DNA from 3 places in the Sanguibacter sp. HDW7 genome. Region 1 is predicted to be linked to each of the others. Evidence: predicted binding sites of a transcription regulator. Region 1 holds the regulator's gene; each other region holds the start of a gene.

Region 1 (6,282 bases):
CTCTCGGCGTCCTGGCCCGCGGGGAGCGTGGCTCCCTCGCGGTCCGCGCGGAGCAGGGTGATCGCGGCCTCGAAGTCCTCGAGCGAGCCGAAGTCCTGATAGACGCTCGCGAAGCGGAGGTAGGCGACGACGTCGAGCTCGCGGAGCGGCCCGAGGATCGCGAGCCCGATCTCGTTGGCGTCGATCTCAGCGCTGCCAGAGCCTCGGATCGACTCCTCGACACGCTGCGCGAGCAGCGCGAGGTCGTCGTCGCTCACGGGACGGCCCTGGCACGCCTTGCGGACGCCCGCGACGACCTTGTCGCGCGAGAAGGGCTCGGTCGCACCGGAGCGCTTGACCACCGTGAGGCTCGAGGTCTCGACCGTCGAGAAGCGCCGGCCGCACTCGGGGCACTGGCGACGGCGCTTGATCGAGAGCCCGTCGTCGGACGTGCGTGAGTCGACGACGCGGGAGTCGGGGTTCCGGCAGAACGGGCAGTGCATGTGCGTCCTCGGGGATGTCACTTCGGGGGGCATCGCGACGATAGGCCCACGCCCCGCGCCACGCAAGGCGGCGCGCCGCTCCTCAGTCTGCGTCGACGACAGGGACGACGAGCTGCTGACCCGCCGCGAGGCTCGAACCCGTGAGGCCGTTGAGCCGTGCGATCTCCTGCAGCGCGTCGCGCACGTCAGCCCCGGGCGCCGTGACGGACGAGGCGATGGCCCACAGCGACTCCCCTGCACCAACCGTACGGACCGTCACCGCCTGCGCCCCCGCAGGGGCGTCGGCCGTCGCCCCGTTCGCGAACACGAGCGCTCCGGAACCGAGGACCGCGGACACGAGCAGACCGAGGACGATGCGTCCACGGCGCGTGATCCGGAGCGGCGCAAGCTCGGGCGCCGGCGCAGCGGCACGGGCAATGCGGGGCGAGGCCGCCAGGCTCATGGTGCTCATCTCGGTGCTCCTCCGTCGGTCGAGGTGAACCTCGAACGCCTGTTCGTCGAACTGCTGTTCTATTTCTAGCAGGGTCCGCCACGGATGTCGAGACACGCTCGAACGGATGTTTGAACCCGCCGGTGTCCTCCCCTAGGCTGACGAAGGACAGCCGACCACGAGCCTCCGACATTCGGGGGTCGACGAGGGAGCAGCACGTGACGCAGACCGCCTCCGGGCCCACCGGGCCCGACCTTCCCGTGACGCGGGCGCTCACGGGACGCCAGCGCGCGGTGCTCGAGTGCATCCGCGCGTCGCTCGACGAGCGTGGCTACCCCCCGACGATGCGCGAGATCGGTCGGTCCGTCGGACTCACGAGCCCGTCGAGCGTCAAGCACCAGCTCGAGGCACTCGAGCGCAAGGGCTATATCCGCCGCGACCCCCACAGCCCGCGCGCGCTCGAGATCGTCCAGGCGGACGACGCCCGCGTCGTCGCCACGTCGGTGCCCTCCCCGGTCGAGCCGGACGCCCGGCCGCGGATCGTCCACGACTCCGCCGCCGAGGACGACTCGCGCCCCACCCCGTCGTACGTCCCGCTCGTCGGCCGCATCGCCGCAGGCGGCCCGATCCTCGCCGAGCAGGTCGTCGAGGACGTCTTCCCCCTGCCCCGCCAGCTCGTCGGCGACGGCGAGCTCTTCATGCTCAAGGTCCAGGGCGACTCGATGATCGACGCGGCGATCTGCGACGGCGACTGGGTCGTCGTCCGGCGTCAGCCCGTCGCCGAGAACGGCGAGATCGTCGCCGCGATGATCGACGGCGAGGCGACGGTCAAGACGTTCAAACGCACGTCCGGCCACGTCTGGCTGCTGCCGCAGAACTCCGCGTACGCGCCCATCCCCGGCGACGGCGCACAGGTCCTCGGCCGCGTCGTCTCGGTGCTGCGCTCCCTGTAGCCCGACCGCACCCGGACAGCGACCACGGCAGCATGACGAAGGCCCCCTCCGCGGAGGGGGCCTTCGTCATGCTGCCGTGGTGCTCAGAATCCGAACTCGCGTGCGACCGCACGCAGGTGGTCCGCCGACGCCTTGAGGCCGTCGTACTCGGCGTCCGACAGCGGCACCTGCAGCTGCTCGTACACGCCGCGACGCCCGACGATCGACGGGACGGACAGGCACACGTCGGAGATCCCGTAGTAGTCCGTGAGGAGCGAGGAGACCGGAAGGACCGAGTGCTCGTTCGTGAGGATCGCCTCGATGATGCGCGTGCCCGCGAGCCCGACCGCGTAGTTCGTCGCGCCCTTGCCCTCGATGATCTTGTACGCCGAGTTGACGACCTCGTCTGCGATGCGCGCGCGGTCGTCGTGCGTGAGCGGTCCGTGGTGCTCCGACTGACGGTTCCACTCGAGGAGCGGCACGCCACCGATCGTCGCGGAGTCCCACAGCGGGATCTCGGTGTCGCCGTGCTCGCCCGCGATGTAGGCGTGGACGTTGCGCACCGCGACGCCGCAGTGCTGCGCGATGAGGAAGCGCAGGCGCGAGGTGTCGAGCACCGTGCCCGAGCCGAACATCTGGCTCGGCGGCAGGCCCGAGATCTTCAACGACGCGTACGTCACGACGTCGACCGGGTTCGTCACCATGATGTAGACGGCGTTCGGCGCGGCCTCGACGAGCCCCGGGAGGATCTTCTTCATGAGGTCGATCGTCGCGCCCGCGAGCTCGGTCCGGGTCTGCCCCGGCCTCTGCTTCGCGCCCGCCGTGACGACGACGACGTCGGCGTCCGCGCAGACCTCGACGTCGGCCGAGCCGATGACCTGGGCCTCTGGCACGAACTGCACGCCGTGCGAGAGGTCGAGCACCTCCGCCTCGACCTTGGCGGCGTTGATGTCCATGAGCGCGACCGTGCGCGCCGCGCCGCGCATGAGCGCCGCGTAGGCGAGCGTCGAGCCGACGGCTCCTGCTCCCACGACGGCCAGCTTGGTCGTGCGCAGCGCCGTGTGCTCGTCGGGGTGCGGCGTGATGTTCGGCATCGTTCCTCCAGGGTTGAGCAGCGGGTCGCGCGAGCGGCCCGCAGGTCCTGGTCCAGCCTAGCGAGCGGGCTCGCCCTCGGTGAGCCGTCTCAGGGCGCCGAGGACCGTCGCGCGGTCGGTCGTCGGCCACAGCGGGGGCATCGAGCGCGTGAGGAAGCTGCCGTAGCGCGCGGTCGCGAGGCGTGAGTCGAGCACCGCGACGACGCCGCGGTCCGTCGAGGTCCTCACGAGGCGACCTGCGCCCTGCGCGAGCAGGAGCGCCGCGTGCGTCGCCGACACCGACATGAAGCCGTTGCCACCCGCTGCGGCGACTGCCTCGGTCCGCGCGGAGCGCACGGGGTCGTCGGGCCGCGGGAAGGGGATGCGGTCGATGAGGACGAGGCTGCACGAGCGCCCAGGCACGTCGACGCCCTGCCACAGAGAGAGCGTTCCGAAGAGGCACGTCGCCTCGTCCTCGGCGAACTGCTTGACGAGCGTCGGCAGGACGTCGTCGCCCTGGCACAGCACGGGAACGTCGAGCCGCTCGCGCATCGCGGCCGCGACGGTCTCGGCGGCGCGTCGGGACGAGAAGAGCCCGAGCGTGCGACCGCCCGCGGCCTCGACGAGCTCCGCGATCGTGTCGAGCTGCGCCTCCGTCGCGGGTTCGCGGCCCGGCGCGGGCAGGTGCTTCGCGATGTAGAGGATGCCCTGCTTGGCGTAGTCGAAGGGTGTGCCGACGTCGATGCCGTCCCAGCGCGCCTCGGGCCCGTCGCCGCCGGCCGAGCCGAGGCCGAGCGAGCGCGCGACGTGCTCGAAGGACCCGCCGAGGCTCAGCGTCGCCGACGTGAAGACTCCCGTGCGCTCCGCGAGCAGCGACGTCCGCACGAGGCCCGAGACGCTCATGGGCGCGACGTGGAGGCGCGTCGCACCACCCGCCTCCCACGAGCCGCGCGAGCACCACAGGACGTCGTGGCCCGACGGGTCCGCGGCCATGCGCTCGGCCGTCTCGAAGAGGATGAGCATGCCGGCCTGCGCGACCTTGAGCGCGCCGTCGGCGTCCGCCTTGGGCTCGGGCTTGAGCGCGGTGACGAGCTCGCGCGCCTCGTCGCGCACGGCACCGACGGCCGCGCTCACGCCCTCGGGCAGGCCGTGCGGGAAGCGCCCCTCGGGCAGGTCCATGAGCAGCGCGCCAAGGTCGGCGGCCGCACGGTCGAGCGCCGCCGTCCCGATTCCCTGGCGCCGCGCGAGCCGCGCCGCCTGGTCGATCGAGAGCGTCGAGAGCTCGAGCGTCGCCTGGTTCGTGATGCGGTCCGTGAGCTCGTGCGCCTCGTCGACGACGAGCGCCGAGTGCTCGGGCAGGACTCCCGGCGAGCCCGAGGCCGCGATGCCGAGCATCGCGTGGTTCGTCACGACGACGTCAGCCTCGCGCGCGAGCGCCCGCGCCCGTTCGGGGAAGCACTGCTCGACGAGGGGGCACCTGGAGCCCAGGCACTCCATCTTCGTCACGGACACCTGCCGCCACGCCCGCGCGCTCACTCCCGGCACGAGGTCGTCACGGTCGCCCGTCGTCGTCTCCTGGGACCACTCGCGCAGCCTCACGACCTCACGGCCGAGGCGCTTGATCGCGCTCTCGTCGCGCGGTCCGTCGTCGTCCTCGAGCGGGTCGGGCGCCGAGCCCGCGTCCGACAGGTCGAAGAGCGTCGAGCCGGGCTCCTCGGGGTAGCCGCCCTCGACCTTGTGGAGGCACAGGTAGTTCTGCCAGCCCTTGAGCAGCGCGATGCGCGGCGGGCGCGGCAGGCTGTCCGAGAGAGCGTCCGCGACGAGCGGGAGGTCCCGCGTGAGGACCTGCCGCTGGAGCGCGAGCGTCGCGGTCGAGACGACGACGCGCTCGCCGGCCGTCACCGCGTGGTGGACGGCCGGGACGAGGTAGCCGAGCGACTTTCCCGTGCCCGTGCCCGCCTGGACGAGCAGGTGCTCGCCCGTCGCGAACGCGGTCGCGACGCGCTCCGCCATGGTCCGCTGCCCCTCGCGGGGGCTCCCGCCGAGCGCCGCGACCGCGGCTTCGAGGAGCGGTCCGACCGCTGCGGCGACGTCGGTCTCGGTGTCGTCGGGCGTCGGGGTCACCGCGTCATCCTAGCCATCGCGCCGCCCGTGCGGGCGCGCCTCAGGACGGGCTGTGGGCGACCGCGACGGCGTCGAGCTCGGTTGCGAGCGCCTCCCCTGCACGACCGCGCAGGCGTGTGCCCGCGGGCGTGTGCTCCTCGAGGTCGATCTCCCCCTCGTGGTGCATGCGGTGGACGAGGTCGCCGCGCGTGTAGGGCACGGTGAGGTCGATCTCACGGTCGGGCCGCGGCAGCGCCGCGGCGATGTAGGCGAGGAGCTCGGGGATGCCCGCGCCCGTGTGCGCCGAGACGACGAGCGTGCGTCGCTCGCGGCCACGGACGCGCGCGATGACGTCCGGGTCGGCCGCGTCGGCCTTGTTGAGGACGATGACCTCGGGCACGTCGAGCGCGCCCGGGATCTCCGCGAGGACCTCCCGCACCGCCGTGATCTGGCCCTCGGGGTCCGGGTGGGACGCGTCGACGACGTGGAGCAGCAGGTCCGCGTCGGCGACCTCCTCGAGCGTCGAGCGGAACGCCTCGACGAGCTGGTGCGGGAGCGACCTCACGAAGCCGACGGTGTCGGCGAGCGTGTAGATGCGGCCGTCGGCCGTCTGCGTGCGGCGCACCGTCGGGTCGAGCGTCGCGAACAGTGCGTTCTCGACGAGGACGCCCGCGCCCGTGACCGCGTTGAGCAGAGAGGACTTGCCGGCGTTCGTGTAGCCCGCGATCGCGACCGCGGGGATCGCACCCTTGCGACGCGAGGACCGCTTGGCCTCGCGCGCCGGGGCCATCGCCGCGATCTCGCGGCGCAGCTTGGCCATGCGGTCGCGGATGCGCCGGCGGTCGAGCTCGATCTTCGTCTCACCGGGTCCGCGCGAGCCCATGCCGGCCCCCGCGCCACCGACCTGGCCACCGGCCTGGCGGGACATCGAGTCGCCCCAGCCGCGCAGTCGCGGCAGGAGGTACTCGAGCTGCGCGAGCTCGACCTGCGCCTTGCCCTCACGGGACTTCGCGTGCTGCGCGAAGATGTCGAGGATGAGGGCCGTCCGGTCGACGACCTTGACCTTGACGACGTCCTCGAGCGCGCGACGCTGCGAGGGCGCGAGCTCCCCGTCGATGACGACGGTGTCGGCGCCGACGGCCGCGACGATCTCGGCGAGCTGGGCGGACTTGCCCTTGCCGAGATAGGTCGACGGGTCGGGCGTCTGGCGGCGCTGGAGCAGCCCGTCGAGGACCTCGGACCCCGCGGTCTCGGCGAGGGCC
Region 2 (6,282 bases), 630 kb from region 1:
CGCCTGACGCACCGGGGCCACCGGGGACGGGGTCGGCGACGACGGCGCCCGCCGGGACGTCGTCGGCGGCGTGCCGCGGCTGCCCCTGGGCGCGCTCGGCCGACAGGACGGCACGACGGACGACGTCGGCCTCCATGCCGAGCCATCCCGCGAGCTGGCGCGCGTACTCGGAGCGCAGCGCGCGGTCGCGGATGCCGGCGACGACGGGAGCCGACGCGCGCAGCGCGGCGATGCGGCCCTCGGCGTGCGCGAGGTCGTGCGCGCGCAGGGTCGAGCGGACGACGAACTCGAAGAGCGGCTCGCGGGCGTCGATGAGCGCCTGCACCGCCTCCGGACCGTGGGCGAGGCGCAAGTCGCACGGGTCCATGCCGTGCGGCTCGACGGCGACGAACGTCTGGGCGTAGAAGCGCTGGTCCTCGTTGAAGGCGCGCAGGGCTGCCTTCTGGCCGGCGGCGTCGCCGTCGAACGTGAAGATGATCTCCCCGCCGGTCGAGCCGCCGCCCGCGAGCTGGACGCCCGCGCTCGAGGACGTGTCACCAACGAGGCGTCGGACGACGCGCACGTGGTCGGAGCCGAAGGCCGTGCCGCACGTGGCGATCGCCTGTCCGACGCCCGAGAGGTGGGCCGCCATGACATCGGTGTAGCCCTCGACGACGACGACGCGCTTGGTGCGCGCGATCTCGCGCTTGGCGAGGTCGAGGCCGTAGAGGACCTGCGACTTCTTGTAGAGCGTGGTCTCGGGGGTGTTGAGGTACTTGGGGCCCTGGTCCTCCTCGAGGAGGCGGCGGGCGCCGAAGCCGATGACCTCGCCCGTGACGTCGCGAATCGGCCAGACGAGGCGCCCCCGGAACCTGTCGTAGACGCCGCGGTTGCCCTGTGAGACGAGACCGGCCGCGAGGAGCTCGGCCTCGGTGAAGCCGCGTCCGCGCAGGTGGGTGAGGAGCGAGCTCCACCCCTGCGGGGCGAAGCCCACGCCGAACTGTTCGGCGACGGTGCGGTCGAAGGACCGCTGCGCGAGAAACTCGCGGCCCGGGGCGGCGGCCGGCATGAAGAGCTGCTCGGCGAAATACTGGGCGGCCGTCCGGTTGGCCTCGACGAGCCGCTGACGGCGCCCGGGCTCCTCGCCGCGGCGCGCCCCTCCACCCTCCTCGTAGCGGAGCGTGATGCCGACGCGTCCCGCGAGGTACTCGACGGCCTCGGTGAAACCGAGCCCGTCGACCTTCTGGACGAAGCTGATGACGTCGCCACCCTCGCCGCAGCCGAAGCAGTGCCAGCGGCCGACCTGCGGGCGGACGTGGAACGACGGTGTGCGCTCGTCGTGGAAGGGGCACAGCCCCTTCTGCGAGCCGACGCCGGCGGGCTTGAGCGTGACGTAGGAGCCGACTATCTCTTCGATGCGTGCGCGCTCGCGAACGGCGTCGACGTCCTCCCGCTTGATCAACCCGGCCACGGGGCGAGTCTAGTTGCTCGGGCGCGAGGCCGGGGCTGGTCGTGGAGGGCACGCGGGAGCGGCTGCCCTGTGGACAGGCTGCGCCGTCGACAAGGTGCGATCGGGTTCTCCACAGATCTCTCGCTGCGGGTGCAGGTCGAACTTACGTTCGATACGGTAGAGGTATGAACCCTTGCAAGCGTGACGAAGGGGCGGAGCCAGGTGCTGCGGGCACCGCGGCCGCCTCGTGCGCTCACGCGCGTTCGGGCACAGCCGGAGACTCAGGTTCGGCGGACGCGTCCGGCCCGACGGTTGGAGCAGGACCGACTTCTCGGTCAAGCCCGGCCGTGAAGTCGGGCTCGGCTGACGGATCGGGCCCGCCTGACGGGTCGGCCCCGCCTGACGGGTCGGACCCGGCTGCCGTGTCGGACCCGGCTGCCGTGTCAGGCAGTGCTGAGGGGCGAGGCGCGGCTGAGGGGCGAGGCGCGGCTGAGGGGTCGGGTCCGAACGAGAAGTCGGGCTCGACGGACGGCTCAGGCTCGGCAGACGGGTCGGCACCTGGTGCAGGCTCGTCCGGCGAGTCAGACGCGGGCGGGGACGCGGGGGCTCCGCCGAGGCTCGGCGACGAGGCCGCGTTCAGTCGCTTCGTCGCGTCGATCGCGCCACCCCGCTTCACGTCGCGCACAGACTTCGCGGCGTGGCAGCGCAAGCTCGAGGAGACGACCGCGTCGGTCGTCCGCGCGATCGAGGCGGCCGAGGACGCAATCCGCCAGGTCGAGGCGCAGAAGCTGCGCTCGTACGCACTGCTCGACGCGCTCTCGGCGGTCGCCGTGTCGACCGTGTGGGACGAGCGCGCGGGCGGCACGGTGGCCAAGGAACGTGCGAGCGACCTCATGGCGGTCCGCCGCTCGGGCGCAGCGGAGATCGCGACGCGCACCCGCACGACCGAGTCCCAGGTCGGCTCGGCCTGGGACCTGGCCCGGACGGTCGTGCGCGAGCACCCGACCGCGCTCGGGGCGCTCGCCTCGGGGACGATATCGGCCAGGCACGTCGGGGTTCTCGCCGACGAGGCAGCATCGGTGCCGCAGGAGCTGCGGGCCGAGTTCGGGGCCGTCCTCGCGCAGGAGGCCGCAGAACGCACTCCCCCGGAGCTGCGCGCCTGGGCGCGCAAGCACCGCGAGCTCGCGCACCCGGGTTCGCGCGAACGACGTCACCGCAAGGCGCGCGCGGGCCGGTACGTCACGCTCGAGCCGGGTCAGGACGGCATGTGCTGGCTCACGGCGCACCTGCCGACAGTTGTGGGCGCGGCAGTCTTCGATCGGCTCACCGCCGCCGGGGTCGCGTCCCAGGGACCCGACGAGCCACGGACGCTCGCGCAGCTCCGGGCAGACGTCCTCGCCGACTACTGCCTCGCGACGGCGCCGCCGCTCGCACCCGAGGCACTCGTGGCTCCTGCGGAGGAGCCCCAATCGCTGTTCGGCCCCGATGTGAGGGACGCCGACGATCTCCGAACGGACAACTACCCGGTCGAGGAGAGGTACCGGGATGCGTCCGCGCCCGAGACCGCCGAGCCCTGCACCACCGCACCACCACCCACAGGTCCTCCCACCACGACCTCCCCCGCTGCGCCTCTATCAACGATCGAGCCCGACACAGGCATCGTGGCCGACACCTGTACCGGGACTGGGACTGGCCCGGGTACCGGCACCGGGATCAACACCGGGACTGGCACCGGCACCAAGACCGACAATGGCACCGGAACCAAGACCCGCACCAAGTCCAGCACCGACAACGGGACCAGGACCGGAACCGGACCCGCAGAGACCAGCGCCGAAGTAATCAGCACCGGAGGAACCGGCGCTGCCGTACCTGCGAGAAGCGACGGCAACGACAACGGCAACGCCGTGCCCACGGATCTTCGGACCAAGGTCCCGGCCGACGAGTCGGCACGCGCAGCCCTCGCGCGCTCTCCTCAGGAGCGTCGGCTCGTGGCGGCCGAGTACCACGCGACCGCTGACGACGTCGCCAACGTCCGGTCGTCAGCGACCGACGTCGACGTCCATGGCATCCGCCCGACGGTCGCGGTGACGGTCCCGCACACCCTCCTGCTCGCAGCTGCGCGGGCCGCCGAGGATTCGCGGGTGGCGTCGGCTGCACCCGCAGCACGTGCAGCTCGCGACGTCACGCTCGCTCCCGCGACCGAGGCGGGTCGAACCGCGGACGCTGCCGCCGTTGCGCGTGGAACTACGACGTCGGACGCAGCAGGGGACGCGCCGGCTCACGAGGCCGAGCTAATGGGCACAGCTCCGCGCACCCTCGCCTCGGAGCTGGTCGGCCACGGCCCGATCGACGATGCCACGGCTCTCGCGCTCGTCGCGAACGCGTCATCGCTCCGCCGGGTCCTCACGGACCCCGTCACGGGTGTCGCGCTCGACATGTCTCGGGACACCTATGCCGTCCCGGCGCCTCTGCGTACGTTCCTGCAGCTGCGGGACGAGACTTGCCAGTTCCCGGGCTGCCGACGACCTGCGCCGCGGTGCGACGTCGACCATGTCGACGACTGGGCGCACGGCGGCACGACGTCGGCCGACAACCTCGTTCACCTGTGTCGCGCGCACCACCGCCTCAAGCACGGCGGGGACTGGCAGTGCACGGTGCTCGATCCCGAGGTCGCGGGCCTCCCGACGACCGAGGGCCAGCGTCTCCGACCTATGGTCGTCCTGTGGACCGACCCTCACGGAGGGACCCGCATGACGGGAACCGACCTGCGACCCGGCGGGCAGGTGCTCGGCTCGCTCACAGCGGACGGCTCCACACCGACCAGTGGGACGGCGTGTGACAGCCCACCATCCAGCAGCGACACCTCGAGCCCGGAGCCGCAGGCCGCTCCCCCACCGCCGTTCTAGCCCGACAACACTCGAGTCGCTACCCCGGTCCGAGGCCCTCGAGCCAGAACCCCGGCCCAACGAGCGCCGCGTCGAAACATCGGCCCTACGAGCCCCGCGTCAGACCGCTGGCCCGACCTGCCTCAAGTCAGGCCCCCGGCCCAACGACCCTTGAATCAGAACGCTGGCCCAACGAGCCCCGCGTCAGAACACCGGCCCGACAAGCCTCGCGTGCCACTTCGCCGCAGAGACGTCGGTGAGCGACGCGACCTGGTCGATGACGACCCGCAGTCGCGCCGCGTCGTCATCGGCCTCGTGCCAGTCGGCAGCGAACGACTGCTCGAGCGCGGTCGGCGCTCGGTCGACGAGCACCTCGACGAGCTGTCGCAGAACCTGCCGCTGAGCCATGTAGAGCGGTTCGGACTCACGCGGGGCCATGACGTAGGCGACGGCGACGCCCTTGAGGACCTGGATCTCGGCGGCGGTCGCGTCGGGCACGACAAGGCTCGCCGCGTACCTGGTGAGGGGCCCATCGCCGTAGCGCTCGCGGGTCGCGTCGTGCGCAGCGCCGCAGAACCGGCCGATGAGCTGGCTCGTCGAGTCCTTGAGCCGCGCGAGCGAGCGGCGCGAGCCGTCGAAGTCGCTCGGCCACAGTCCGTCGTGCGCGAGGCGCCCCATGGCCGCGTCGAGCTCGTCGGCCGCGAATCTGTCGCCGTACCAGGTGGTGACGGCGTCGATGACGCGTCCGCGCTCGGCGTCCTGCGTCATGAGCCCGAGGTCGAGCTTGCCGCCGACGATCGCGTCCTCGACGTCGTGCACGGAGTAGCTGATGTCGTCGGCGAGGTCCATGACCTGTGCCTCGATGCACTTGACGCCCTCGGGCGCTCCCTGCCGGAGCCAGTCGAACACGGGCTGGTCGTCCGGGTAGACTCCGAACTTGTGCGTGAGCCGCCCCTGCGGTCCCTCCCAGAGGCGCCACGGGTACTTGACGGACGCGTCGAGGCTCGCCCGCGTGAGGTTGAGCCCGACGGAACGTCCGTCGGTGTCGAACGTCTTGGGCTCGAGCCGCGTGAGGAGCCGCAACGTCTGGGCGTTGCCCTCGAACCCGCCGATGCCTTTGGCGACCTCGGCCAGCTCACGCTCACCGTTGTGACCGAACGGCGGGTGCCCGAGGTCGTGCGCGAGGCACGCCGAGTCGACGACGTCGGGGTCGCACCCGAGCTGCTTCCCGAGCTCACGACCGACCTGCGCGACCTCGAGGGTGTGCGTGAGGCGCGTGCGAATGAAGTCGTCGCTCGACGGGCCGAGCACCTGTGTCTTCGCGCCGAGCCGCCGGAGCGCCGACGAGTGGACGAGACGCGCGCGGTCACGCTCGAACGGCGTACGTGCCTTCGACTTCGGAGGTTCGGCGGCGAGTCGTTCGACGTCGCGGACGTCGTAGCCGGGGATCTCGGGGTCGATGGGCACGTGCCAACCCTAGTCGAGCAGCCCGGAACGGGCGTCGCCGCCACAACGCCCCGGTCGAGCACCGAGCCGCCGAGACCGGTCGACCCTTCCAGCCCGATGTCAACGCTGCACGATCCGAGCCGGGCACCTGGGCGACCCGCGTGTCAGCGCAACCGCCACACCCCGAGGTGGGGTCCCGTACCGGGCACGAGCAGACCGGTTTGCCCCGCAGCGTCATCGACGCCCGCAGCGCCGTCGCCCGCAGCGCCGACGCCGGCAACGCCGACGCCCCCAGCGCTGCCACCCCCAGCCTCGTCGCATGCAGCGCTATCGCCCGCAACGCCGACGCCCCCGGCGCTGACGCCTCCAGCGCCGTCGCCCCGCGCGACGCAGAGGTCGACCGACCCGAACAGCGTCTCGGGCGTCCCGTCGAGCGGCAGCACCGCGCCCGTCCACGGCGCACGTGCCGCGACGACGAGCAGGGCCTCGTCGTGCGTCTCGCGTACGTACCCGAGCGCGTCG
Region 3 (6,282 bases), 220 kb from region 1:
GCGCGACGAGGCCCTCGTCGGAGATCTCTTCGACCTTCTCGACGACCCATCCGCGCTGGCCGCGGATGCGTCCGCCGCGGACGTGGAAGACCTGGACGGCTGCCTCGAGCTCGTCGCCCGAGAGCGCGAAGATGTCGGCGTCCGTGCCGTCGTCGAGCACGACCGCGTTGCGCTCGACGACCTTCTCGAGCGCCGCGATGTCGTCACGCAGCCGCGCAGCACGCTCGAACTCGAGGTCTGCGGACGCCTCGCGCATCTGCGCGGTGAGCGGACCGAGGAAGCGAGCCGCGTCGCCTGCCATGAACGCGCAGAGGTCCTCGGCGAGCTCACGGTGGTCGGACTGGCTGATGCGACCGACGCAGGGTGCCGAGCACTTGTCGATATACCCGAGCAGGCAGGGGCGGCCGCTCTGCTCCGCGCGTCGATAGACGCCGGCCGAGCACGTCCGCACGGGGAAGACCCGCAGCAGGAGGTCGAGCGTCTCACGGATGGCCCACGCGTGGCCGAAGGGGCCGAAGTAGCGCGTGCCCGGGCGCTTGGCCCCGCGCAGGACCTGCGCCCGCGGGTAGGCCTCTCCCAGCGTCACCGCGAGGTACGGGTAGGACTTGTCGTCGCGGTACTTGACGTTGAACCGTGGGTCGAACTCCTTGATCCACGAGTACTCGAGCGCGAGCGCCTCGACCTCCGTGCGCACGACCGTCCATTGGACGCTCGCCGCGGTCGTCACCATCTGCTGCGTGCGCGGGTGGAGCGACGCGAGAGGCTGGAAGTAGTTCGCGAGACGCTGGCGGAGGTTCTTGGCCTTGCCGACGTAGACCACCCGACCGTGCTCGTCACGGAAGCGGTAGACGCCCGGGTCGGTCGGGATCTCCCCCGGCCGCGGCCGGTAGCTCGTCGGGTCGGCCATGGACCGTCAGGCCTCGGTCGAGGGCGCGGCAGCGGTCTTCGTCGTGCATTTTGCCGTCGTGGCCTTCGCCTTCGTCCCCGCCTTCGCCTTCGCGGCGGTCGTCGAGGCAGCGGCCTTCTTCGCCGTCGGGGCGGGCGCGAGCGGGACACCCTCGCCGAGCGCCTCGGCGAGGAACCGTCCCGTGTGGCTCGCGGGAACACCTGCGACGTGCTCCGGGGTGCCCTCCGCGACGACGATGCCGCCACCCGAGCCGCCCTCGGGGCCCATGTCGATGACCCAGTCGGCGTTCTTGATGACGTCGAGGTTGTGCTCGATGACGAGGACCGAGTTGCCCTTGTCGACGAGCGACTGCAGCACGGCGAGCAGGCGGCGGATGTCCTCGAAGTGCAGGCCCGTCGTCGGCTCGTCGAGCACGTAGATCGTGCGGCCCGTCGAACGGCGCTGGAGCTCGGTCGCGAGCTTGACGCGCTGCGCCTCGCCGCCCGAGAGCGTCGTCGCGGGCTGCCCGAGACGCACGTAGCCGAGCCCCACCGAGACGAGCGTCGTGAGGTGACGGGCGATCGCGGGGACCGCGGCGAAGAACTCCGCGGCCTCCTCGATGGGCATGTCGAGGACCTCGGCGACAGTGCGGTTCTTGTAGCGGACCTCGAGCGTCTCACGGTTGTAGCGCGAGCCGCCGCAGACCTCGCACGGCACGTAGACGTCGGGCAGGAAGTTCATCTCGATCTTCAGCGTGCCGTCGCCCGAGCACGCCTCGCAGCGCCCGCCCTTGACGTTGAACGAGAAGCGGCCGGGGCCGTAGCCGCGGACCTTGGCCTCCGTGGTCTGCGCGAAGAGCTTGCGCACGTGGTCCCACACGCCCGTGTACGTCGCGGGGTTCGACCGGGGGGTGCGACCGATGGGCGCCTGGTCGACGTGGACGACCTTGTCGAGGTGCTCGAGCCCTGTGACGCGCGTGTGGTAGCCGGCGACGCGGCGGGCGCCGTTGAGCTCGTTGGCCAGCACGGTGTGGAGGATCGAGTTGACCAGGGTCGACTTCCCCGAGCCCGAGACGCCGGTTACCGCGGTGAGCACACCGAGCGGAAAGCTCACGTCGATGTTCCGCAGGTTGTTCTCGCGCGCCCCGACGACCGTGAGCTGACGGTCCTTCTCGGTGCGGCGGCGCGTCGCGGGCATGGGGATGCTGCGACGGCCCGCGAGGTAGGCGCCCGTGACGGACTCCTTCGAGGCCAGCAGACCGGCGTAGTCGCCCGAGTGGACGACGCGCCCGCCGTGCTCACCGGCTCCGGGGCCGATGTCGACGATCCAGTCGGCCGTGCGGATCGTGTCCTCGTCGTGCTCGACGACGATGAGCGTGTTGCCGAGGTCGCGCAGGCGCGTGAGCGTCTCGATGAGCCGGCGGTTGTCACGCTGGTGGAGACCGATGCTCGGCTCGTCGAGCACGTAGAGCACGCCGACGAGGCCCGAGCCGATCTGCGTCGCGAGCCGGATGCGCTGGGCCTCCCCGCCCGAGAGGGACCCTGCGGCGCGCGCGAGCGTGAGGTAGTCGAGACCGACGTCGAGGAGGAAGCCGAGCCGCGCGTCGATCTCCTTGAGCACCTGCCCCGCGATGACCTTCTCGCGATGGCCGAGCTCGAGGCGGCCGAGGAAGTCGTGCGCCTCACGGAGCGACATCGCGCAGACCTCGGCGATCGAACGCCCCGAGACCTTGACCGCGAGGACCTCTGGCTTGAGACGCGTCCCACGGCACGTCGGGCACGGGACCTCGCGCATGAAGGCCTCGTACTTCTCCTTCGACCACTCGGACTCGGTCTCGGAGTGGCGACGCTCGAGGAACGTCATGACGCCCTCGAAGCCCGTGGAGTACTGGCGCTCACGACCCCAGCGGTTCTTGTACCTCACGTGGACCTTGTGGTCGCGTCCGAAGAGGATCGCCTCACGGGCACGCTCAGGCAGAGCGCGCCACGGAACATCCATCGAGAAGCCGAGCTCCTCGGAGAGCGCCGTGAGGACGCGCTCGAAATACTCCGAGGACGTCTGTGCCCACGGGGCGATCGCGCCCTCGCGAAGCGTGCGCTCCTCGTCGGGGACGATGAGCTCGGGGTCGACCTCGAGCCGCACGCCGATGCCCGTGCACTCGGGGCACGCGCCGTAGGGTGCGTTGAAGGAGAAGGTGCGCGGCTCGATCTCGTCGAGAGTGAGCTCGTGGTCGTTGGGGCACGCGCGGTGCTCGGAGAAGCGGCGCTCGCGCTCGGGGTCGTCGGCCGGCAGGTCGACGAGCTCGACGAGGACGAGACCGCCTGCCAGCCCGAGCGCCGTCTCGACGGAGTCGGTGAGTCGGCGCTGGACGCCCTCCCGTGCGACGAGGCGGTCGACGACGACCTCGATCGAGTGCTTGAGCTTCTTCTCGAGCTGCGGCGGATCCGTGAGCTGGACGACCTCGCCGTCGACGCGCGCACGGGCGAAGCCCTTGGTCTGAAGCTCCTTGAAGAGCTCCGCGTACTCCCCCTTGCGTCCGCGGACGACAGGGGCGAGGACCTGGTAGCGCGTGCCCTCCGGCAGCTCGAGCAGCCGGTCGACGATCTGCTGCGGGGTCTGGGAGGCGACGCGTTCGCCGCAGACGGGGCAGTGCTGCGTCCCGGCGCGCGCGAACAGGAGACGCAGGTAGTCGTACACCTCGGTGATCGTGCCGACGGTCGATCGCGGGTTCCGGTTCGTCGACTTCTGGTCGATCGAGACCGCGGGCGAGAGGCCCTCGATGAAGTCGACGTCAGGCTTGTCCATCTGCCCGAGGAACTGCCGCGCGTACGCCGAGAGCGACTCGACGTAGCGGCGCTGCCCCTCGGCGAAGATCGTGTCGAACGCGAGCGACGACTTTCCGGACCCTGAGAGGCCCGTGAAGACGATGAGCCTGTCACGGGGTAGGTCGAGGTCGACGCCCCGGAGGTTGTGCTCACGGGCGCCCTGGACGACGAGACGATCACTCACCCCGCCATCGTAGTGCAGAGAACCGCACTTTCGCACACGTGTTCGACGTCACGTCGCACCGCGGACGCGTCCACCACGTCGACAGCTCCCCTGCCAGGATGGCGGGATGACCGTCTACGCCGTGCAGTACACGTATACCGACGACACGCCGACGCTCGACGCCGTGCGCCCTGAGCACCGCGCATTCCTGCGCTCGTGCCTCGACGCCGGGTCGCTCCTCGCATCGGGGCCGCTCGAGGGCGGCCGCGCGCTGCTCCTGCTCGTCGCGCCGGACGTCGACGCGCTCGACGCGCTCCTCGCGCGCGACCCGTTCGCGGCAGCGGGCGTCATCGCGTCCGTCGAGTCCGCGACGTGGAACCCCGTGATCGGCCCGTGGGCAGAGCTCGCCTGAGCCCGCCTCGCAGCACACGAACGCCGGAGGGCGGTGGCACAAGCCACCGCCCTCCGGCGTTCGTGCGTGCGACAGGTCAGCGCGCGTCTGTGTCGTCCGGGGTTTCGGCCGACGTGCCTGACGCCTCCGTCGCGGCCGTCCCTGCCGTGACAGGCGCGGCCTCGCCCTCGTGGGCAGGCGCAGGCAGGTGGGGCTTGCCGTCGGAGTCGGTGGTGCCCTTGGCCGCGTCGCGGCGCGTCTTCCAGAGGCTCGCGACGGTGACGATGACGAGGGTGCCGATGATGACGGTCAGCGAGGTCGCGATGCCGATCTCTGGGGCCCACTCGATGTGCTTGCCGCCGTTGATGAAGGGGAGCTCGTTGACGTGCATCGCGTGGAAGATGAGCTTGAAGCCGATGAACGCGAGGATGACGCCGAGGCCCTGGGCAAGGTAGACGAGCCTGTCCAGGAGCCCGCCGATGAGGAAGTAGAGCTGGCGTAGGCCCAGGAGCGCGAGCGCGTTCGCCATGAAGACGACGTAGGGCTCCTGCGTGAGGCCGTAGATCGCGGGGATCGAGTCGAGCGCGAAGAGGAGGTCGGTGAAGCCGATCGCGACCATGACGAGGAACATCGGCGTGAGGAAGCGCTTGCCGTTCTTCTTCACGGTGAGCTTGTCGGAGTTGTACTCGTCGACGGTCGGGACCATCTTCTTGAAGAGAGCGACGATTGCTCCGCCGGGGACCTTGTCCTCGTGGTCGGACTCGGGCTGGACCTGCTTCCAGGCGGTCCACAGGAGGATCGCGCCGAAGAGGTAGAAGACCCAGGACCAGGCGTTGAGCGCGGCTGCGCCGAGGAGGATGAAGATCGTCCGCATGATGAGGGCGATCGCGACGCCGACGAGGAGGACCTTCTGCTGGTTCTCCCGCGGCACGCGGAACGACGTCATGATGAGCAGGAAGACGAAGAGGTTGTCGACCGAGAGGCTCTTCTCGGTGATGTAGCCCGCGAAGAACTCACCGCCGTGCTCGGGGCCGACGATGACCATGAAGACGATGCCGAAGACGATCGCGAGCGCGATGTAGACGGCGGACCAGATCGCCGACTCCTTGAACGTCGGCGCGTGGGGCGTCCGGACGTGCGCGTAGAAGTCGAAGATGATGAGGCCGAGGACAGCGGCTGCGGAGATGAGCCACACGGACATATGGATGTCGAGCACCGAGTTTTCCTCCGGTACGTAGCACGATGTACCGGAGGTCTCTCCCGCCCGGCGCGCATGCGCTGAGTCCGGACCGATGGCACCGGGGAGGCTACGGAGCCTGCCGTGATGACGACACCATCGTGATGGGGATACTCCCCTCCAACTCGTCCATGCTAACCGGTGACCTTGGTCCCGCGCGGCATGAGCCGCGTCACGGCCGGCGTGGCGCCAGCCTCACTCGGTCGCGGCCCGCATCTGGCGCAGCTCCTTCTTGAGCCCGGAGATCTCGTCGCGCAGCCGTGCGGCGAGCTCGAACTGGAGCTCGCCAGCCGCTGCGTGCATCTGGTCGGTGAGCTCCTGGACGAGGCTTGCGAGGTCGCCCGCCGCGGAGACCGCGGGGCGCTCCGAGCTCGCTGCGGCGTTCTTGCCGCGGCCGGCGGGCGTCTTGCGGTAGCCGCCGGCGAGGAGCTCGGCGGTGTCGAGGTCCTCGCGCGCGAGCATGTCGGTGACGTCGGCGATCTTCTTGCGGAGAGGCTGCGGGTCGATGCCGCGCTCGGTGTTGTAGGCGATCTGCCTCTCGCGGCGGCGTTCGGTCTCCTCGAGGGCGGTCTGCATGGCGGGCGTGATCTTGTCCGCATACATGTGGACCTGGCCGGAGACGTTGCGGGCCGCGCGGCCGATCGTCTGGATGAGGGACTTCGCGGAGCGCAGGAAGCCTTCCTTGTCGGCGTCGAGGATCGCGACGAGCGAGACCTCGGGCAGGTCGAGGCCCTCGCGCAGGAGGTTGATGCCGACGAGGACGTCGTAGACGCCGAGGCG

What was found. Region 1 encodes LexA, which represses DNA repair genes until DNA is damaged. Its sites were predicted from a motif close to TCGAACANNTGTTCGA; they were not measured.
Region 2: a site for LexA is predicted at 1,587-1,602, ahead of G7063_RS15280 (HNH endonuclease signature motif containing protein). Genes of this name have one in related genera too.
Region 3: a site for LexA is predicted at 3,926-3,941, ahead of uvrA (excinuclease ABC subunit UvrA). Genes of this name have one in related genera too.

The regions. Positions count from the first base shown of each region.
Region 1 is NZ_CP049862.1:1,361,917-1,368,198, reverse strand. Features, by position in the region: gene nrdR (transcriptional regulator NrdR) at 1-482, opposite strand, end outside; gene G7063_RS06385 (LysM peptidoglycan-binding domain-containing protein) at 565-933, opposite strand; gene lexA (transcriptional repressor LexA) at 1,131-1,865, shown strand; gene G7063_RS06375 (L-lactate dehydrogenase) at 1,949-2,938, opposite strand; gene G7063_RS06370 (ATP-dependent DNA helicase) at 2,996-5,041, opposite strand; gene hflX (GTPase HflX) at 5,082-6,282, opposite strand, start outside.
Region 2 is NZ_CP049862.1:1,992,253-1,998,534, forward strand. Features, by position in the region: gene dnaG (DNA primase) at 1-1,450, opposite strand, end outside; gene G7063_RS15280 (HNH endonuclease signature motif containing protein) at 1,870-4,335, shown strand; gene G7063_RS09265 (deoxyguanosinetriphosphate triphosphohydrolase) at 4,519-5,781, opposite strand; gene G7063_RS09270 (glycoside hydrolase family 13 protein) at 5,925-6,282, opposite strand, start outside.
Region 3 is NZ_CP049862.1:1,581,798-1,588,079, reverse strand. Features, by position in the region: gene uvrC (excinuclease ABC subunit UvrC) at 1-907, opposite strand, end outside; gene uvrA (excinuclease ABC subunit UvrA) at 914-3,895, opposite strand; gene G7063_RS07380 (YciI family protein) at 4,002-4,286, shown strand; gene G7063_RS07375 (TerC family protein) at 4,363-5,466, opposite strand; gene uvrB (excinuclease ABC subunit UvrB) at 5,698-6,282, opposite strand, start outside.